One region of the Lysinibacillus sp. C5.1 genome, then DNA from elsewhere that is predicted to be linked to it. Evidence: predicted binding sites of a transcription regulator. Region 1 holds the regulator's gene; each other region holds the start of a gene.
What was found. The regulator LexA, encoded in region 1, represses DNA repair genes until DNA is damaged. The targets are predictions, from matches to a motif close to CGAACATATGTTCG.
Positions count from the first base shown of each region.

Region 2: a site for LexA is predicted at 2,010-2,023, ahead of I5435_RS15640 (carbohydrate kinase). Genes of this name have one in related genera too.
Region 3: a site for LexA is predicted at 2,097-2,110, ahead of ruvA (Holliday junction branch migration protein RuvA). Genes of this name have one in related genera too.
Region 4: a site for LexA is predicted at 2,165-2,178, ahead of I5435_RS10080 (WYL domain-containing protein). Genes of this name have one in related genera too.

Region 1 covers NZ_CP066226.1:1,299,054-1,303,877, reverse strand. Annotated here, with positions in the region: gene I5435_RS05935 (DUF896 domain-containing protein) at 1-131, opposite strand, end outside; gene I5435_RS05930 (GNAT family N-acetyltransferase) at 304-816, shown strand; gene I5435_RS05925 (YneB family resolvase-like protein) at 873-1,535, opposite strand; gene yneA (cell division suppressor protein YneA) at 1,535-1,849, opposite strand; gene lexA (transcriptional repressor LexA) at 2,015-2,632, shown strand; gene I5435_RS05910 (GNAT family N-acetyltransferase) at 2,774-3,229, opposite strand; gene I5435_RS05905 (gamma-glutamyl-gamma-aminobutyrate hydrolase family protein) at 3,482-4,204, opposite strand; gene I5435_RS05900 (prepilin peptidase) at 4,217-4,824, opposite strand, start outside.
Region 2 covers NZ_CP066226.1:3,199,572-3,204,395, reverse strand. Annotated here, with positions in the region: gene I5435_RS15650 (MarR family winged helix-turn-helix transcriptional regulator) at 1-418, opposite strand, end outside; gene I5435_RS15645 (MFS transporter) at 592-1,860, shown strand; gene I5435_RS15640 (carbohydrate kinase) at 2,056-3,147, shown strand; gene I5435_RS15635 (pseudouridine-5'-phosphate glycosidase) at 3,152-4,066, shown strand; partial or broken gene I5435_RS15630 (RelA/SpoT family protein) at 4,273-4,824, shown strand, end outside.
Region 3 covers NZ_CP066226.1:3,224,140-3,228,963, forward strand. Annotated here, with positions in the region: gene queA (tRNA preQ1(34) S-adenosylmethionine ribosyltransferase-isomerase QueA) at 1-392, opposite strand, end outside; gene ruvB (Holliday junction branch migration DNA helicase RuvB) at 411-1,415, opposite strand; gene ruvA (Holliday junction branch migration protein RuvA) at 1,434-2,054, opposite strand; gene I5435_RS15760 (phosphotransferase) at 2,168-3,046, opposite strand; gene I5435_RS15765 (LysM peptidoglycan-binding domain-containing protein) at 3,036-4,088, opposite strand; gene I5435_RS15770 (transcription repressor NadR) at 4,232-4,765, shown strand.
Region 4 covers NZ_CP066226.1:2,122,571-2,127,394, forward strand. Annotated here, with positions in the region: gene I5435_RS10075 (cation-translocating P-type ATPase) at 1-2,060, shown strand, start outside; gene I5435_RS10080 (WYL domain-containing protein) at 2,208-2,429, shown strand; gene I5435_RS10085 (Y-family DNA polymerase) at 2,426-3,685, shown strand; gene I5435_RS10090 (YolD-like family protein) at 3,697-4,029, shown strand; gene I5435_RS10095 (YhjD family protein) at 4,022-4,369, shown strand; gene I5435_RS10100 (DUF7668 domain-containing protein) at 4,639-4,824, shown strand, end outside.

The DNA of each region.
Region 1 (4,824 bases):
GTTGCTCTAAATGTATCTAAATATTCTTTGCGAAGGGATGTACGCTCTTTCGCTTCTTCTTCCGTTAAACTGCCCGCTTTAGCTTTTGCTGCTAATTCATTGATTCGATTAATTTTTTCTTTGGATAACATCGTTACACACCTTTCAATACCTTGATGACTTCAGTATGCAAAGTATAGCATGCTTTCCCTTAAAATGCAGTTATACCAACCCTTAATCACACAGCTTAGCCACAATTTACATGACTTCCAAATGTTAGTAGTGTATAACTATTAATAAAGAACACATATTGGGGGAAATAAGGTGAACATTACAACACAGCGATTACATATCCGAAAATTTGAAATACAAGATTGGCAGGCTGTTGTTAACTATATGTCCGATCAAACCGTGATGCACTATATGCCAGAAGGCGTTTTAACTGCACAACAAGTGCAAAAATTTATATCAGATAATCGTGATGAAGCAAAGCATTTCGCCATTGTTTTACAGGAGCAGTCACAGGTTATCGGTCATCTCGTATTCCATCCTTACTTTGGCGAACATACATATGAAATTGGATGGGTGTTAAATCCTGCGTATTATCGTAAAGGCTATGCGTCGGAGGCAGCACAAGCACTATTAGATTACGGCTTCACGAAAATGAAGCTTCATCGAATCATCGCCACATGTCAGCCCGAAAATATCGCTTCTTATCGCGTTATGGAAAAAATCGGCATGCGTCGTGAAGGATTTTTCAAAAAATGTATACCACATGGTGACGATTGGTGGGATGAGTACTATTACGCTATTTTGCAGGAAGAATGGCAAAGTTGAGCTCTCTACTACACTTCAAGACTGTTAGTAGAATAAAAAAAGACTAGCAGTGCAAATTATTTGCCTGCTAATCTTTCTTGATGTTCTTGATAGCGCCTATGTACGGTTGCCTTACTAACTTCGAAGCCAAGACCTCTAAGTGTCATGGCTATTTCTTCAAAAGTAAAGCCCCGATTTCGCAACTTCACAATTTCTTCTACCGGTACTTCCTTGCGCTCCTGACCATTTGGATTGCCACGATTGGACAAGTTATTTTCTGGACGATAGCCATTTTCTACTGCCCGACGCATACCGCGGCGAATTTTCGCATTATGAATTTTACGCTGATACTCCTCTACAATCGCTAATATTTCAAGCAACATCGTGTCCATCTCATTTAATTGGACAGGCCCCGCATCTCGCATCGAAAAAACATCTGTATCTGTTTTTTGCAATAAATGGAGTACAGCCATTCGCGCATTCCCACGCCCTAAACGTGTTTCATCTTGCACAAATAATGCTTGAATTTCTTTTTCTTTAATAAAATCGAGCATCTCCAGTAAACCTTCGCGTTCCACATCATAACCACTATGTTTGTCCTGAAAAACCTGTATCACTTCATAGTTTTGTTCCTTGGCATAACGCAGCAATTCTTCTTGTTGTCGTTCTAATGAAGAACTTTGGGTCTCTTTTTCCGTACTAACCCGGCAGTACAGTACAGCCGTTCGTTTTTTATTCATCATTTTCCACTTCTCGCAATTTCAATAGAATTGGTGGGCATCTTATTGTCACCCACTACGGGTATAACGAGTGATTTCCCTGCAACAATATTAACGCTATGTAATTCGTTCTCGGCTTTCACAAGGTTAATCCAGTCATCCGTACCCATTTTACCACGGTATTGTTCGGCTAACGACCATAAGCTATCGCCATGCTCTATATGAATTTCAGTGTAGGTAATGTCTCCAGGATCAGTTATAAAAAGATAGCCTGCAAATAAGAAAATTGCGCCCAATAAAATTGAAATATGTGTATTTTTTTTAAACCAATTCATGCATCATATCCCCTTTTTAGAATGTTTGTTCGGAATGAATGTTCTTATAATAAAGCGAACAAACGTTTTTGTCAAACACTTTTCGAACCTATGTTTGCATAAGTGTTCGCATTCTGCTATACTATCTAGTAAGAAGAATGATATGAAAAAAAGAGGTGAGCAATCATGAAAAAAGTTTCGAAAAGACAAGAAGACATACTAGCGTTTATCAAAGAAGAAGTACGCGCAAAGGGCTATCCACCATCTGTACGTGAGATTGGTGAAGCAGTTGGACTTGCATCAAGCTCAACAGTTCATGGACATTTAGCTCGTTTAGAGCAAAAAGGCTTTATTCGACGAGATCCTACTAAACCGCGTGCAATTGAAATTTTAGAGCCTGAGGATTCGATTCAAAAGCAAAGTGTTATCCATGTACCACTTGTAGGGAAGGTTACTGCTGGATCTCCAATTACAGCGATTGAAAATATCGACGAATATTTCCCTTTACCGGATATTTACGGGACAAGCGAAGATCAGTTATTTATGCTAGAAATCATGGGTGAATCGATGATTGAGGCAGGAATTTTTGACGGGGACTTAGTCATCGTCAAGCAAAAGGCAACAGCCGATAACGGTGATATCGTCGTAGCCATGACCGAAGAAGATGAAGCAACTGTCAAACGCTTCTTTAAAGAAAAAAATCATTTCCGCTTACAGCCAGAGAACGCTACAATGGAACCGATTATTGTAGACCAAGTTTCGATTTTAGGACAAGTTGTCGGCTTATATCGCCGTGTACATTAATGCATTCTTATACTAATTTCGCGAAAAAATAATGTTCGATTAGGAAAGCCACGAAATGTTGATGGGATAACATTCGTGGCTTTTGCATGTGTGCTCAAACTTACATTTAGGAGCGTTTGATGGCATATATCATTAAGTTCATCAACGTGATAACGATTGTTTAATGTTCTTATGTAGAAAGATGATTCTTTCTATTTCTTCAAAACCATTTTTTTTATAAAATTCTTCGGCAGGTATCCCTCTATCTGTCAGCAGTACAATGTTATCTATTTTGTTATTATCGAGTTCTTTAATTAAATGATTTAACAGCGCTCTTCCAATTCCCTTATTCTGCTGTTGTTGTTTTACGTACATTTCATTAATAAAGAATTCATCTCCGCTCCACCAAACTCTATTGACTCCTAAAATACAGCCTAAAATCTCGTCATTTTCTATTGCTAAAACGCCTAAGAATCCAGGTGTCTGATAAAAATCTAATAAATATTTTTTAGCTTGCGAAAATGTCCATTTATCATTCCAAGGCGCATCATTAAATACTTCAATAAATGTTTCGGTACATTTACTTAAATCCTCTTCCACTAATAATTTATATTCCATTACAACCACCCCTTTATTTAACATATAAATACAATTATAACATTTATTATTAATCCTTTGTTTCACTGTAATTACCTGAAGAAACTCTGCGTAACTGCCTTTTGCCTTGAAGTAATTATCAATTTGCATAGTTAGAATTTCTCTTAAACTATACCTCCAATTATGACAATAAAAATACAGCCTTTTCTATGTGAAAGACTGTATTTAAAGGCTAAACTATTAAATTTTCGTTTGGTTTCTTAGCTGTCATCCCTATGCTTCTCTTTTATATAGCATGCTCGCTTTAACGAAAGCTGAAAAAAGTTTTTGTGCAGCAATATCTCCTACAATTGCCTGTTCTTCTGGGTGCCACTGAACTGCTAGACAAAACGGAAACTCTTCATGGACCACCGCTTCGACTAGACCATCACTAGATTTTGCTGCAACGACTAGCTTCTCTGCTAAAACATTTACTGCTTGATGATGAAAGGAATTAACAGCAATTTTTTCTTCTTCAATAATTGTTTTTAACAATGTATGAGGTGTTATGTGAACATAATGCGTTGCGACGCCACGAGCTGCTTGTTGTGCATGTTTTAACAGTTTACTACTATGATATTCACTATCAACATCTTGGTATAATGTTCCACCTAATGCAACATTGAGCATTTGAATACCACGGCAAATACCGAATATCGGCATTTTCCTTGTAAAGGCTGCATTAAGTAAGGCCAGTTCCACCTTGTCTCTCTCCGGGTGTATCTTTCCTAGCCTTGGTAAAGGTTCAGCACCAAATTCAAATGGATGAACATCGTGCCCACCCGATAAAAGTAAACCATCCGTTAACGATAGAATTTGTGCCGCATCTTCCTCTACCCCCAGCGGAATAATAAATGGGATCCCTCCAGCCTCAATAATGCTTTCGCTATAGGCTACATTTAATCTCGATGATAAATCATCTTCCGCAAACGCCGTTATACCTATAATTGGTTTCATCTATCTCCCTCCTTACCATAATCCTACATACCACTGTATTATGACATTTCCATAGAAATACACTATGACCGCTGCTAGTGCGATGGCAGGGCCAAATGGAATCGCTGTTTTTCTACCTTGCTGGCGCACTTGCAGCACAATCATTCCAGCAACCATTCCAATAACGGCTGCTATAAATAATGTCAATAGTGTGTGGATTGTACCTAATACAAGGCCGAGTAAAAAGAATAATTTTATGTCGCCACCACCAATTCCACCACGCGACACAACTGCGATACTATATACTACGCCAAAGCCAACGACAGCACCTACAATACTATCCCACCAAGGCGTCAAAGGCGCTAGCATACGCCCAATCACCAATAATGGCAAAAAGCACAATAGCACTTTATCTGGTATAAGCATATAGGTAATATCCGATACAACCACAATCACCAATAATGAAATCAATAATAATGCCACGATAAATTGTTCACTAAATCCATATTGCCAATATGAAAAGGCAAATAATATCCCGGTCAGCAGCTCGATGAATGGATAAATCCATGCAATTTTTTGCCCGCAGCTACGACATTTGCCTCCTAAAAATATATAGGACAATACAGGTATTAAATCTATTG
Region 2 (4,824 bases), 1.9 Mb from region 1:
TTAGCGTTTCATAAAAGTCTTTATATTTTTCGGGTCCGATATCATGGATGATTTTCTCCTGAATGTCCATCCAAATAGGAGCTGCTTCCGTTAATTTTTGCATGCCTGTAGCCGTTAAAGAAATAATTTTTGTTCGGCCATCTTGGGAATCTTGGGTAATAGCCACATAGCCATTTTTTTTCAAAAGATTGACATTGCGGGTTATTGTCGTCTGGTCAAGTGAAAGAATAATGCCTAGTTGACTAACTGAAACGGCCCGATGCTTTGCTATATTGGCTAACAGAGCGTATTGCGTAACTTTTAAATTAGTAGGTTCAAGAATTTTATCGTATAACTGCGTTACAACTCTAGTCTTCTTTCTAAGATTTGTACATACGCAAATTTGAGTATAGTCAATGTCTGTGTATACTTTCTCCATCAAATAAGCTCTCCTTTTATGTTTTTTAATTGTTTATATTATAGCACTTAATTGGAAAATATTTCTTGACATAAAAAATAACAAGTTATTATTATATATGTATATACATGTATTTTTATTTTATATGAAAATATCCTTAAAGTGTTACATTATCTGAGAATGTAGGTGGCTTTATGAAACGTATTCATTACAGCTGGTTTGTTTTAGCGATTACTTTTTTCTCCATTATTGTAGCGGGTATTACTTTATCTTCATCCGGTGTTTTTATTGGTCCGTTTGAACAGGAGTTTGGCTGGGATCGTTCAATCATTGCAATGGCTTTTGCCATCAGCCTTTTTTTATATGGCATTTCAGGCCCATTTATGGCAGCACTACTTGAAGTGATTGGATTAAAGAAAATGATGTTAGCTGCGATGATAATATTAGTCATAGGGATCTCGCTCACATTGTTGATGCAACAAGCATGGCAATTAATGATAATTTGGGGCTTTATTATTGGTTTAGGAGCTAGTCTCTTTTTAACAGTATTAAGTCCTTTTGTGGCGAATCATTGGTTTGAGAAAAGAAGAGGGCTTGCATTAGGAATACTAACAGCTAGCACTGCAACAGGCCAATTAGTACTGCTACCAATTTTAGCGATGATGATTGAACATTACTCATGGCGTTGGGCAATTGCATTAATCATTGTGTTAAGTTCAATCATGTTAATGATTATTGCATTGTTTATGAAAAATAAACCGATGGATGTGGGGCTTCTTGCATATGGTCTTGACGAAGAACGATTGGAAGATGTAGTAGAAAATAAGAAAAATCCAATCGTTATTGCCTTTAATGGTTTATTTGAGGCTGTGAAAGTGAAAGCATTTTGGCTTTTGGCTGGTAGTTTCTTTATTTGTGGATTATCGACTAGTGGCTTAATAGGTACTCATTTTGTATCGTATTGTATTAGTTTCGGTATTCCGTTAGTAACAGCAGCATCTTTTCTATCCTTCATGGGAATTTTTAATCTAGTAGGAACAACATTATCAGGCTGGTTATCGGATCGCTTCGATAATCGTTGGTTACTATTTTGGTATTATCTTTCTAGAGGTGCTTCCCTAGTTTTACTGCCGTATGCATTAGTGCAAGGCTCTTTACCATTGCTCATCATGTTTACTGTCTTTTATGGACTAGATTGGATTGCAACTGTACCGCCAACTGTTAGTATCTCAAGGCAAATTTTTGGTACCCAAAAAAGCGGAGTTATTTATGGCTGGATATTCGCTTCCCATCAGGCAGGTGCAGCAGTAGCAGCATATGGGGGAGGTCTTATCTATAAACTTTTCAATTCTTATACTTGGGCATTTTTCTTGGCTGGCGTTTTTTGTGTTTTCGCTGGTTTGTTTGTCATCATTGTAAAAAAACAAGTACCAAATGTCATGCATAATGCTGATACAGCATAATAGTATAAACAATATGGAACGGACAAATAGTACGCTAGAAAATTAATCTAGTGTGCTATTTTTTATTGAAAATATCTGCGTTTCAATTGAAGGGAAAATATAGAAGTGGGAAGCATTAAACAAATCGTAAGAAATGTTTTGACTTCGCTCAAACAAAAGTTTATAATACAAACAAATATAATAAAAGGTGATGCTATGAATGAAAGAGAACAAGCGGTACTGGCTTTAATTCGCAAAAATCCGTTTATGTCTCAGCAAGAGATGGCAGATAAGATGAATCTGTCCCGTCCAGTACTTGCGAACTTAGTGTCGAGCTTAACGAAGCAAGGGAAAATTGTTGGCCGTGCTTATATTTTACCTGAGGAAAATGAAATTATTTGTATCGGTGGCGCCAATCTCGATCGCAAATTTCATGTAAAAGGGACTGTTCAATTAGGTACTTCGAATCCTGCTAGTTCCTCATTCAGTGTAGGTGGGGTTGGACGCAATATTGCGGAAAATTTAGGCCGACTTAATCATCAGGTGACGTTATTAACGACAGCAGGTAAAGATGCGGATTGGCAAGTAATCCAAGAAGCATCAGAATCATTTATGAATTTGCGCTATGTCGAGCAGTTACCAGATGCTTCAACTGGTTCTTATACGGCAATTATGGACGAGCAAGGTGAGCTTGCATTAGCTGTGGCAAATATGGAAGTTTATGATTTATTGTTGCCGAGTTTGTTAAAGAAATACGAGGCAATGCTTATGAATGCTGGCTGCTTTATTATGGATTTAAATTGCCCGAAAGAAACGGTAGTGTATATCCAACAAGTCGCGATTGCGCGCGCTATTCCATTTGTTATCGTTCCGGTATCTTCTCCCAAAATGAATCGATTACCGGATACATTGCAAGGTGTGACGTGGTTTATATGTAATACGGACGAAGCAGAGACGATTGTAGGTCATACAATCAATACCGAGGCAAACTATGACAAAGCGATTCAAAAGCTTCTACAATTAGGAGCAGAGCATGTCATTATTACGGCAGGTAGCAAAGGAGTCTATGCTGCCTCTACCACTAGTCCACCACGTCATTTTACTGCGAAAGCAATAAAGAAAATTGAAGATGTAACGGGCGCGGGTGACGCTTTTGTAAGTGCTGTCATTCATAGTTGGTTAAGGGGGCAATCGTTTGAAGTTTGCATAGACGCAGGCTTAACGAATGCCAAAAATACACTGGCATCCCCATATACAGTAAGACCTGAATTATCAGAAGAATTGTTGAAAAGTGAAATGGAGGAATAACATCATGAAAGAATTCATCGTATTATCAGAAGAAGTAAAAGCTGGACAAGCACAAGGACTACCAATTGTTGCATTAGAGTCAACAATCATTTCACATGGTATGCCATATCCTCAAAACGTACAAACGGCACGTGAAGTAGAGCAAATTATTCGTGATAACGGTGCGGTGCCTGCAACAATCGCGCTGATTGATGGGAAAATTAAAATCGGTTTATCTGACGAAGAACTTGAAATGTTTGGGAATGCACAAGGTGTTGCAAAAACTTCTCGTCGCGATTTAGGCTATTTATTGGCTACGAAAAAATTAGGTGCGACAACAGTTGCTGCAACAATGATTTGCGCTGAACTTGCAGGTATTGACATTTTCGTTACAGGTGGTATCGGAGGCGTACACCGTGGTGCTGAAACAACAATGGATATTTCAGCAGACTTAGAAGAATTAGCACAAACAAATGTAGCTGTTATTTGTGCAGGTGCGAAATCTATTTTAGATATCGGTTTAACATTAGAATATCTTGAAACAAAAGGTGTACCAGTAGTCGGATATGGCACGTCTGAGCTTCCAGCATTCTACACTCGCCAAAGCGGATTTGATGTCAACTTTAAACTAGATACACCAGAAGAAGTTGCAGCAATGTTGCGTGCTAAGTGGGATTTAGGCTTACAAGGCGGCGCAGTTATTGCAAACCCTATCCCTGAAGCGGATGCACTAGAGCATGAATTTATCACAAGCATTATTGAAAAGGCTTTACAAGAAGCTGAAGAAAATGGTATCCAAGGTAAAAACGTAACACCATTCTTACTTGGTAAAGTAAAAGAGTTAACAGCAGGTAAGAGCCTTGATGCCAATATCGCATTAGTGAAAAACAATGCAGTAGTTGGTGCGAAAATTGCAGTGGCTTACAACAAAGCAAACTAACATGTAAATGAAAGACTCTTTGCGAAGCAAATCAGCCTAGCAAAGGGTCTTTTTATTTATAATAATGAATATTTTTTCCATTTATAAAACTTGTTCACGATATTATCTAAACTATATGACACAGTCCCTTTACAATCGCCCTCTATTTTTTATACAATTAAGTTTATATCTAATCTGAAAAATTTGACGAGCAAGGTGGACATGTTATGGCGAAAGAGCAAATTTTGACTCCTGAGGACGTTTTTGAGTTAGTCAAATCCTACATGAATGAGGAAAATGTCGCATTCGTGAAAAAAGCATATGAATTGGCAAGAGATGCGCATATTGAGCAATTCCGTAGCTCTGGTGAACCGTATATTATTCACCCAGTGCAAGTTGCCGGTATTTTAGCTGAATTACAAATGGATCCAGAAACTGTGGCAGCAGGCTTTTTACACGATGTTGTCGAAGATACGGAATTTACACGTGATGACCTAGTCCGTGAATTTGGCGAGGAAGTAGCAATGCTCGTTGATGGTGTGACGAAGCTGGGGAAAATAAAATATTTATCGAAAGAAGCACAGCAGGCGGAAAATCACCGTAAAATGTTTGTCGCTATGGCACAGGATATTCGTGTTATCTTAATTAAGCTTGCGGATCGTTTGCACAATATGCGTACCTTAAAGCATTTACCTGCTGAAAAACAACGCCGTATTTCAAAAGAAACGCTTGAAATTTTTGCTCCCCTTGCACATCGTCTAGGAATTTCGACAGTAAAA
Region 3 (4,824 bases), 1.9 Mb from region 1:
AACATACGACCACCATGGTCTAACTCTGCTGTACAAGTTGCTGTTAGTAAACCGTCTCCAAATGTGACAACGGTACCTACTTTAACACGTTTCGCTGGTTTTACAAGTGTTTCCCATTCATCCGTTCCAGCCGTTTGCTTTAAGAGCAATACTTCAATATGGGCACCCGTTTCTTCTTTTACACCCATTAAACGAGCAGGTAATACTCTTGTATCATTCAGTACTAGACAGTCACCAGCATGTAATTCCTCTAAAATATGAGCAAAATGATGATGCTCGACTTTCTCTGAGCCCGGTGTCACAACCATTAACCGACTTGCCGTACGATCGACAAGGGGCGTTTGTGCGATAAGCTCCTCTGGTAATTCAAAATCAAAATCTTCTACACGCATGAAAAAAACTTCCTTCTTTTATGTTTGTTGTGGATAATCATATCCAAAATGTTCGTAAGCCAGATGCGTTGCGACACGTCCACGCGGTGTACGTTGAATAAAGCCAATCTGCATTAAATATGGCTCGTACACATCTTCTATCGTCACACGTTCTTCACCAATGGAAGCAGCAAGTGTATCTAAGCCTACTGGGCCACCACTGAAGCGCTCAATCATATTGGTCACAAGCTTATGGTCAATATGGTCAAGCCCTCTAGGATCCACTTGTAAAAGCTCTAACGCTTGCTTAGCAAGGTCCTCCGTTATCATACCATCTCCAAGCACTTGTGCATAATCTCGCACTCGTTTCAGTAAACGGTTAGCAATACGTGGTGTACCACGAGAACGTCTCGCCATCTCGCCTGCCGCTATTTGCTCAATATTCACATCAAATAAATGGGCACTTCTAACGACAATTTCAGCAAGTGACGTATTATCGTAATACTCTAAACGTAGCAGTACACCAAATCGATCTCGTAGCGGGGCCGATAACGCACCGGCTCTTGTCGTTGCACCAACAAGCGTAAAAGGTGGCAATTCAAGACGAACCGAACGCGCTTCCGGTCCCTTTCCAACAACAATATCTAAGCAAAAATCCTCCATAGCTGGATATAGCACTTCTTCAATTGCACGTGGAAGACGATGAATCTCATCAATAAACAATACATCCCCAGGCTCCAACGAGCTTAAAATCGCGGCTAAATCTCCTGGACGCTCAATGGCAGGACCACTCGTCATACGAACATTAACATTCATTTCATTTGCAATAACCGCGGCTAATGTCGTCTTTCCCAATCCAGGAGGACCATATAATAGTACATGATCTAAACTTTCCTGCCGAAGCTTTGCCGCTTCAATGAAAATTTGTAAATTTTCTTTCACCTTTTGCTGCCCAATATATTGTGCTAATCTTTGAGGTCTAAGAGATAATTCAAATTGTTCATCATAACGGCCAGCTTCACTCGCTATCATACGTTCCGACATGTACCTGCCTCCCTTCTATTATTTCAGCTTTAATAACAACTGCAATGCTTGCTTCATATACGCATCTGTTGTTTCCAGCTTGTCATTATCTTCTAGTTGTGGTCGGATTTTATCGAGTTCTTTTTCCGAGTATCCGAGAGCCATTAATGCTAGAATGGCTTCTTCTAGTTCATGTTTATATGGATTAACGCCGAATAAAGGCAGCTCATCTTCCGAACTAGGTAGTTCCATTGTGTCTAGTAAAGATCCAAGTTTACCCTTTAAATCTAGAATCATTTGACGCGCCGTCTTTTTGCCAACACCTGGAAATTTCACTAAAAACGTTTCATCTTCTCGTTCAATGGCACCGATAACTTGTTGCGGGTTACCGGTCGCTAATATTGCTAGTGCACCTTTAGGTCCAATGCCTGACACTAAAATTAATTTTCGGAATAACTCTCGTTGGTCTAAATTCGGAAAACCATACAGCACTTGTGCATCTTCCCGAACATGCAAGTGTACGTAAATTTGTTGTTCAGCTGCCGACGCACGAAATGCAAATGGGTTCGGTGTATTCAATTGCCAACCTATCCCTTGTTGCTCAAGCACGACATATTCTGGCGTAATACGCACTACTTGACCTTTTAAATAATCATACATAGTATATCCCTCACATTCATCGTCTTCGATTATAGCATATAGCGAACGAATGCTCGACTATATGCTATAGCAATAGTGCCGATTCCATGCAAAAATGACCGCCTCGGGGACGGTCATCTCTTCATCACTCTATCAATATCGTACCACAGTTTTGGCCAGTATGTTAGCGCTCGCTTAGTAAATGGTATCAAATAATCTAAAAATACTAGCTGTTGTTCTAAAGGTAAATCTATAGCAAATAACCATTCTCGCAACAGCTCATTTGGAAACTTTAAACGATGGAACTTCCTTTTATCTAACCGTTCAAGCGCTGGCAATTCTCTTAAAATACTAGCAAGATCATAATCTACTGCGGGCAACACGCGATGCAGCCATAATATATACTCATCATCCGCTTCTCCGAGATGGGCTAAGTCAAAATCGATTAAACGTAATTCACCATCTGTACACCATAAAAAGTTATGGTGCACAACATCACCATGCAATAGCGTGATGTCTTTTTCCGGCACATCTTCTAGTTCCATTAACTGCAAAGCCTTTTCGCTAAAATGAATAATTTGCTCCACTTCTTCTCTCGTTAAAAATGCTCGCAAGTCATTTCGCCTACTTTTAAAACGCATATGACGCATCTGCCATTTTAAAAGCTGAGAAAAGGTATGCAAACCTGGTACTCGTTGCCACGCAATTTTTTGGTTCGTGTCATGCAAATCGATTAATAGCTTTAAAGATTGTTCCCTATCTTTTTTATAAGCAAAATTCGCACTATGACTTCCCTCTTGCCACATTTGAACAATGAGTTGATCATCATCACTTTTTACTAACGGCAGGACGAGTGAGGGTTCTAGTCGTCCCAAATGGCGATGAATTGCCCTCACTTTATCTGCTATTTCTAACTGCTTTGCTCGTTTTACAAAATAATGTTTAGATTGATATTTGTACTTCCAAATATTAGGCTTTACTTCCTCGACAATATAGGCTTTTTTACCATCGATAAGGCGTCATCCCGCCTGGGAAAAAGTGCGGTGACATCCATGGTCCAGCTGAACATGGTGGCGGACAATGGCATGGGTCAAATTGCCAATTCGGCATCATTACCGGCTGAGAGCCACATCCACAAGATTGCCCCATTCCGTGCTGTGCGCCGCATCCACAAGATTGATTCATTGGCATCATTGGCATTTGCTCAAATTGAGGTTGCATTTGTCCGGCATTCGGATTAAAGAATGGTGATGTGCTCGATTCTAGGAAATTTTCTCCTCCAACCGCATTAGCTGGCATTGCACAATGCATCGGTTGTTGTTGAGGCATTGCACATGGCATCGGTTGCTGTTGAGGCATTGCACATGGCATCGGTTGCTGTTGAGGCATTACACATGGCATCGGTTGCTGCGGCATTGTGTAAGCCTCTATTTGTGGTTGCATTGGCATATGCCACCACATTTGATGATGCACTGGCTGATGGCAACTAGAACAATGAGGCACCATCGGCATATGCGGTACATGTTGAACTGGTGGCGCTGGTGCTGGTGCTGGCGGCGGCGGTGGTGGTGGCGGTGCTGGTGGTGCTACTGGTGGTGCTGGTATAGGTGCCGGTTGCTGCGGCATTACTAATTGTTGATTCCAGCTAAGTTCTACTGGCTGTGGCACCCACATCGGTTGCTGTGGTTGCGGCATCGGCATTGGCATCGGGAATGGTATTGGTATCATTTGCGGCTCTGGCATCGGCATCGGTGCTGGTGGTTGAACCACAATCGGAGGTGGTGCCGGCATCGGCTTTTGCACCTCTTTTTTTACACTTTCCTTACTTGGCCTTGTTTGAGTAGTAGGCATCTCTTTATGGACTTGTGTTTCCTTATGTGTTTCTTTATGAGTTTCCTTATTTATTTTTTCAGGCAAAATAATTTCCATGCCCGGAACAATATAATCAGGGTTGGCAAGATGGGCATTGAGTCGTTTTAAGTCCTCAAATGAAATACCGTACTCCTTCGCAATCTTCCACAATGTATCTCCCTTTTGAACAATATGAATACGCAATTTTTTCCTCCCTTCCTCTCTACGTATCATATGTTCAATGTTTCATTTGGATACAAAAAATTCACGCATGGTGGAAATGCTTCATGGTACACTAATGCATAAGGAATACTACTTCCTTTATTACACGGCAGAGGTGATCTTTTATGAAAAAAATGTTAGGCGAGGAACGCCGACTGCAACTTCTAGAACTGCTAAAAAAAAGCAACACACCTATTACTGGGACAGACTTCGCTAAATTTGCAAATGTTTCTAGACAAGTTATTGTGAATGATATGACATTATTAAAGGCTAGAAACGAACCAATCATTGCAACAAGCCAAGGCTATATTTATATGCACCAAGAGCAACTCAGTCAAACTGTTGAACGCACGATCCCTTGTTTTCACACACCTGAAGACGCCAAAGACGAATTGTTAACAATCGTGGACTGCGGTGGTACGGTTAAAAATGTGATTGTTGAGCACCCCATCTACGGAGAAATTACCGCTTCTTTAATGGTCTCCAACCGTCATGATGTCGATAAATTTGTACAACGTGTAGACGACACACAAGCCAATTACTTATCTGCACTTACAGGCGGCACACACCTTCATGTTATTTCTGCTCCATCCATGGAAATTTTAGACTTAATAGAGCAGTCCTTACAAAAAAAAGGCTATCTAATCACAGATCAATAATTGGCGTGCCAGACACGCAAACAATTCTGAAAATTTAAACGCAAAAATCCACTCCGATT
Region 4 (4,824 bases), 820 kb from region 1:
ATGTAACCATTGCGGATAAGAAAAATATGGTCTTCACTGGAAGCTTTGTCACGAATGGACGAGGCGTTGTTATTGTGACAGCTATCGGAATGGACACGGAAATTGGGAAAATTGCTAATTTACTTGATACTGCAAAAGAAAAGAAAACGCCTCTACAAGTAAGTCTAGATCAATTTGGAGAAAAATTAGCTTTAGGCATCACGATGATTTGTGTTGTTATTTTCACAATTGATTTGGTTCGAGGCCGTGAATTAGTAGAATCGTTTATGTTTGCTGTTTCGTTGGCAGTTGCCGCCATACCAGAGGCATTAAGTTCGATTGTCACAATTGTCTTGGCTTTTGGGACACAAAAAATGGCAAAGGAAAATGCTATAATACGAAAGCTTTTTGCTGTTGAAAGTTTGGGAAGTGTTTCGGTTATTTGTTCAGATAAAACAGGGACTTTAACTGAAAACAAAATGGTTGTCCAACATGTATACGTTAATCAGAAAGTGATTCCACACGATCAACTATATATGAAAAATGCAATTGAGAAAGATCTGATTTTAAAGGCGTTATTATGTAATGATGCGTTGGAAAGAGATCATAAGGAAATCGGGGATCCTACTGAAATTGCCCTTGTGAAATTAGGAAAGCAGTATGATTTTGATGAATTACTTGTTAGAGACCATTGTCCAAGGGTGGCAGAGCTCCCTTTTGATTCAGATCGGAAGCTTATGAGTACGGTTAATCGGATTAATCAGCAAAGTATTATGATTACTAAGGGAGCACTAGACGTTCTACTATTCAAAATGTCAAAAATGAATACGTCGCAAGGTCTAGTTAATCTGACGCAAGAACATCGAAAAAAAATCGAAGAAGTGAATCGAGATTTTTCAATGAATGGTTTAAGAGTATTAGCCATTGCATATAAGGAAGTAAGAGAAGGCCGTCCAATTACTGTATTTGATGAAAGAGATTTAATTTTTGTAGGATTAATAGCAATGATGGACCCACCTAGAAAGGAATCGAAGGCAGCCGTTGAAAGCTGTATTAAAGCAGGTATTAAACCTGTAATGATTACAGGTGACCATAAAATAACAGCCACTGCCATAGCCAAACAAATCGGGATTTTACAGGACCCATCCGAAGCGATTGAAGGAGCTGAAATTGAAGGTTTAACGGATCGCGAACTGCAAGAAAAAGTTCAAGATGTTTCAGTTTATGCTCGCGTAACGCCGGAACAAAAAATTCGTATTGTGAGAGCGTGGCAGGAAAAGGGCAATGTCGTTGCGATGACCGGTGATGGTGTCAATGATGGTCCCGCTTTAAAACAAGCTGATATCGGTGTAGCAATGGGAATAACCGGTACTGAAGTAGCGAAAGATGCATCATCTATGATATTAACAGATGATAATTTTTCAACGATTGTCAAAGCAATCTCGAATGGACGAAGCATCTATACGAACATTAAAAATGCGATTTTATTTTTGTTATCTGGAAATGCAGGGGCAATTTTTGTCGTTTTATATGCTACTATATTAGGTTTACCCGTTCCATTTGCACCTGTTCATCTATTATTTATTAACCTACTTACCGATAGTTTGCCGGCCATTGCCATTGGACTGGAACCAAATAATAAAAACACCATGAAGGACAAGCCAAGAGATATTCGCACACCATTGTTAAATAAAGCTTTTACGACGCAAGTTATACTGGAAGGTTTATTAATTGCAATTGCTACAGCTGTTGCTTTTGAAATCGGATTGTCAACAGGAGATACTTTAACAGCTAGTACGATGGCGTTTACTACTTTATGTTTGTCGAGATTAATTCATGGCTTTAATTCCAGATCGAAGCAATCGATTTTTGCCATTGGTGTATTTTCGAATAAATATACTTGGTTAGCATTTTTAATCGGTTTTGTTGCTTTACATGCCGTATTATTTGTTCCATCATTTACGGGTATCTTCGAAGTGGCCGCATTAAGTGGCGCCCAATTAGGCTTTATTTATAGCTTATCGTTTATGCCGTTTTTAGTTAATCAGTGGTTTAAACTATTGTTTGTCAGAAGTAAATAAGGCAACTTCATAAAGTGTCAGGCACCCAAATAGTGCTTGACACTTTTAATATTTCTTTAAATTCCCAGTTGTAAAAAGGAACGTACGTGCGTAAAATATAAATACAAACAAACGTTCTTGTTACGGACGAGGGGAGAAGGATGTTGGATGAAAGAACAGTTAATAAAAGCAATGCAACGCAATCAGTCAGTTCATATGATGTATGTATCCAAATGCGGTGAAATTACAAAAAGGCAAGTGAAAATCATAAAAGTTGTAAATAACTGCTTTTCTGCATATTGCTTCACACGACAAGCAAAGCGTACTTTTATTATCAGCAATGTTCTTGCAATTATTCCAGTTATAACACAAGAGCGTGATGTCGTGTGAATTATGAGGCGATGCCCAATAGACCTATTATGTGTATCGATATGAAGTGTTTTTACGCTAGTATCGTGGCGATGTTACATGGATTAGATGTTTTAAAAACACCAGTTGCAGTAGTAGCGAATTTTGACCAGCCAGGTAGCGTAGTGCTTGCTGCATCACCATTAATGAAAGAGAAATATAAAATCAAAACTGGCAGTAGACGTTATGAGATACCAAAACATCCTGACATTAGATTATTTGAGCCTAAAATGAGTTTCTTTATTCAAATGTCGATGACGATTACAAAATTGATCGCTAATTACGTACCTGTTGATGCGATACATGTGTATAGTGTGGATGAAAGTTTTGTTGATTTAACTGGCACGGAAAAGCTTTGGGGTTCACCCGAAGAGACGGCCAAGGAAATACAAAAGGCTATTCTTGACCAATTTAGTATACCTAGTGCAGTAGGTATGGGACCCAATATGTTAATCGCCAAATTAGCTTTAGACCTTGAAGCAAAGAAAACAGGTTTTGCTAAATGGACGTATGAGGATATTCCAAAGAAACTGTGGCCTGTTCGACCTTTATCTGAAATGTGGGGCATAGGAAAACGAATGGAGGCAAATCTAAATGCTATGGGAATACAAACAGTTGGTGGTTTGGCTAATGCAGATTTAGCAGAATTAGAAAAGTGCTTTGGGGTAATGGGCAATCAACTCTACTACCATGCATGGGGAATAGATCTATCTAAATTAGGGGAGCCGTTAATAACAAACGGAGCATTAAGTTTTGGTAAGGGTCAAATGCTGATGAGGGATTATCACACACGAAAAGAGATTGCGGTAGTGCTTCTAGAAATGTGTGAAGACGTAATGAAGCGCACACGTGATGCAGGGTTTGTTGGCCGTACAATTAGCTTAGGTCTTTCCTATAGTCATAATGCCATGACCAAAGGGTTTCATCGTTCGAAAACCATTGCAGTGCCGACAAGTGAAACGCTTGTGATGTATAAAGCTTGTATTGAATTACTGGATGAACATTTTGCTGGAGAGCCAGCACGACAATTATCAGTCAGAATATCCAACCTAGAGAAAGAGCATAGCATTCAATTGGATTTATTTGATGAACGCAAGCCACAACGTCAGATAATTGGTCCTACAATGGATGCCATACGTAACAGGTTTGGAGCTACCTCAATATTAAGAGCCGTTTCTTATACAAAAGCTGGTACAGCTATAAAACGAGATCGCTTAGTTGGTGGTCATTTGGCATAGGAGTGATTGGAATGATAAAAGATAGAGGGACGATTAAATGGGCATCGATGATGTTGCCAGAACATTTAGAGCTTCTCAGAGAGTACAAAGAAGAGTATATGGAACAGCCAAGAGAATTGACTGAATGGGAACTGGAAGAACTACAAAAAACAATTAATCAAGCTTTTAATCAACAGTTGACCGTTACAGTAGAAGTGTGGAAGGACCATACAATCACACAATGGACTGGTATAGTTAAATCGATGAATACGAATGACCTCATACTTGAAACGCTACTTAAAACGGAGAGTATCCCCATCCCAAATATTCAATCAGCCCAACTGGATGCTGATTACTATGATTAAAGCCGATGAAAGACAGTTACTTCATAAGTATCTTTTGTTAGAGCTAGCAGTTAAATCATTACAGGTTGATTATTGTAAATTAGAGCAGTTTAAAATGAAAACAGTATTTCTTCCAATGATGGATTCATTACTAAAGGAGCTAAGACAAGAATATTTTAATCTCAAACGAGAACTTGCACAAAAACGTATACGAGTAGTAGGTTGGCAACCGATAGATGAATACTTTAGTGACGTACAAGTTGCTACTGCAGGGAATGATGTAGTACTCCGTTATGCAAATCAAGCTCTTAAATCACAGGTGGAGAAGCTGTTGATTAATCATATACGGCGCGTTGAATAAAGAGTGATGACAAAAATTCTTTCAACCTTTATTTATTAGCAAAACCGAAAATACTCCATTTTGCAAAGAGATTTGTCAAAATGGAGTTAATATTTTTAACTAAGTATAAGATTTTATAAAATTTGATTAGAGTCGTATACAACTAAAACACTCGCTAAGGCAAACCGAAAATGGCATTACACGGGTATCTCCAGTTCAAATAAATTTTCTCAAAAATGTATGATATTATACAGTTGAATGGAAAGAAAAATAGAATTGGGAGGTTCAATATGAAAAGTGAAAATAAACAATATGCCATAACTGTTATTACCAATATATTAAAAGTAATGCATCGTAAAGAATATGAAAAAATATTAAATTATGTGGATGAATCTAAAGTGGATGATATTGGTGATTTATTCCATTATGTCCAAGAAACATTAAACTTAAATGGATTGGATTCATTTGATGAATAT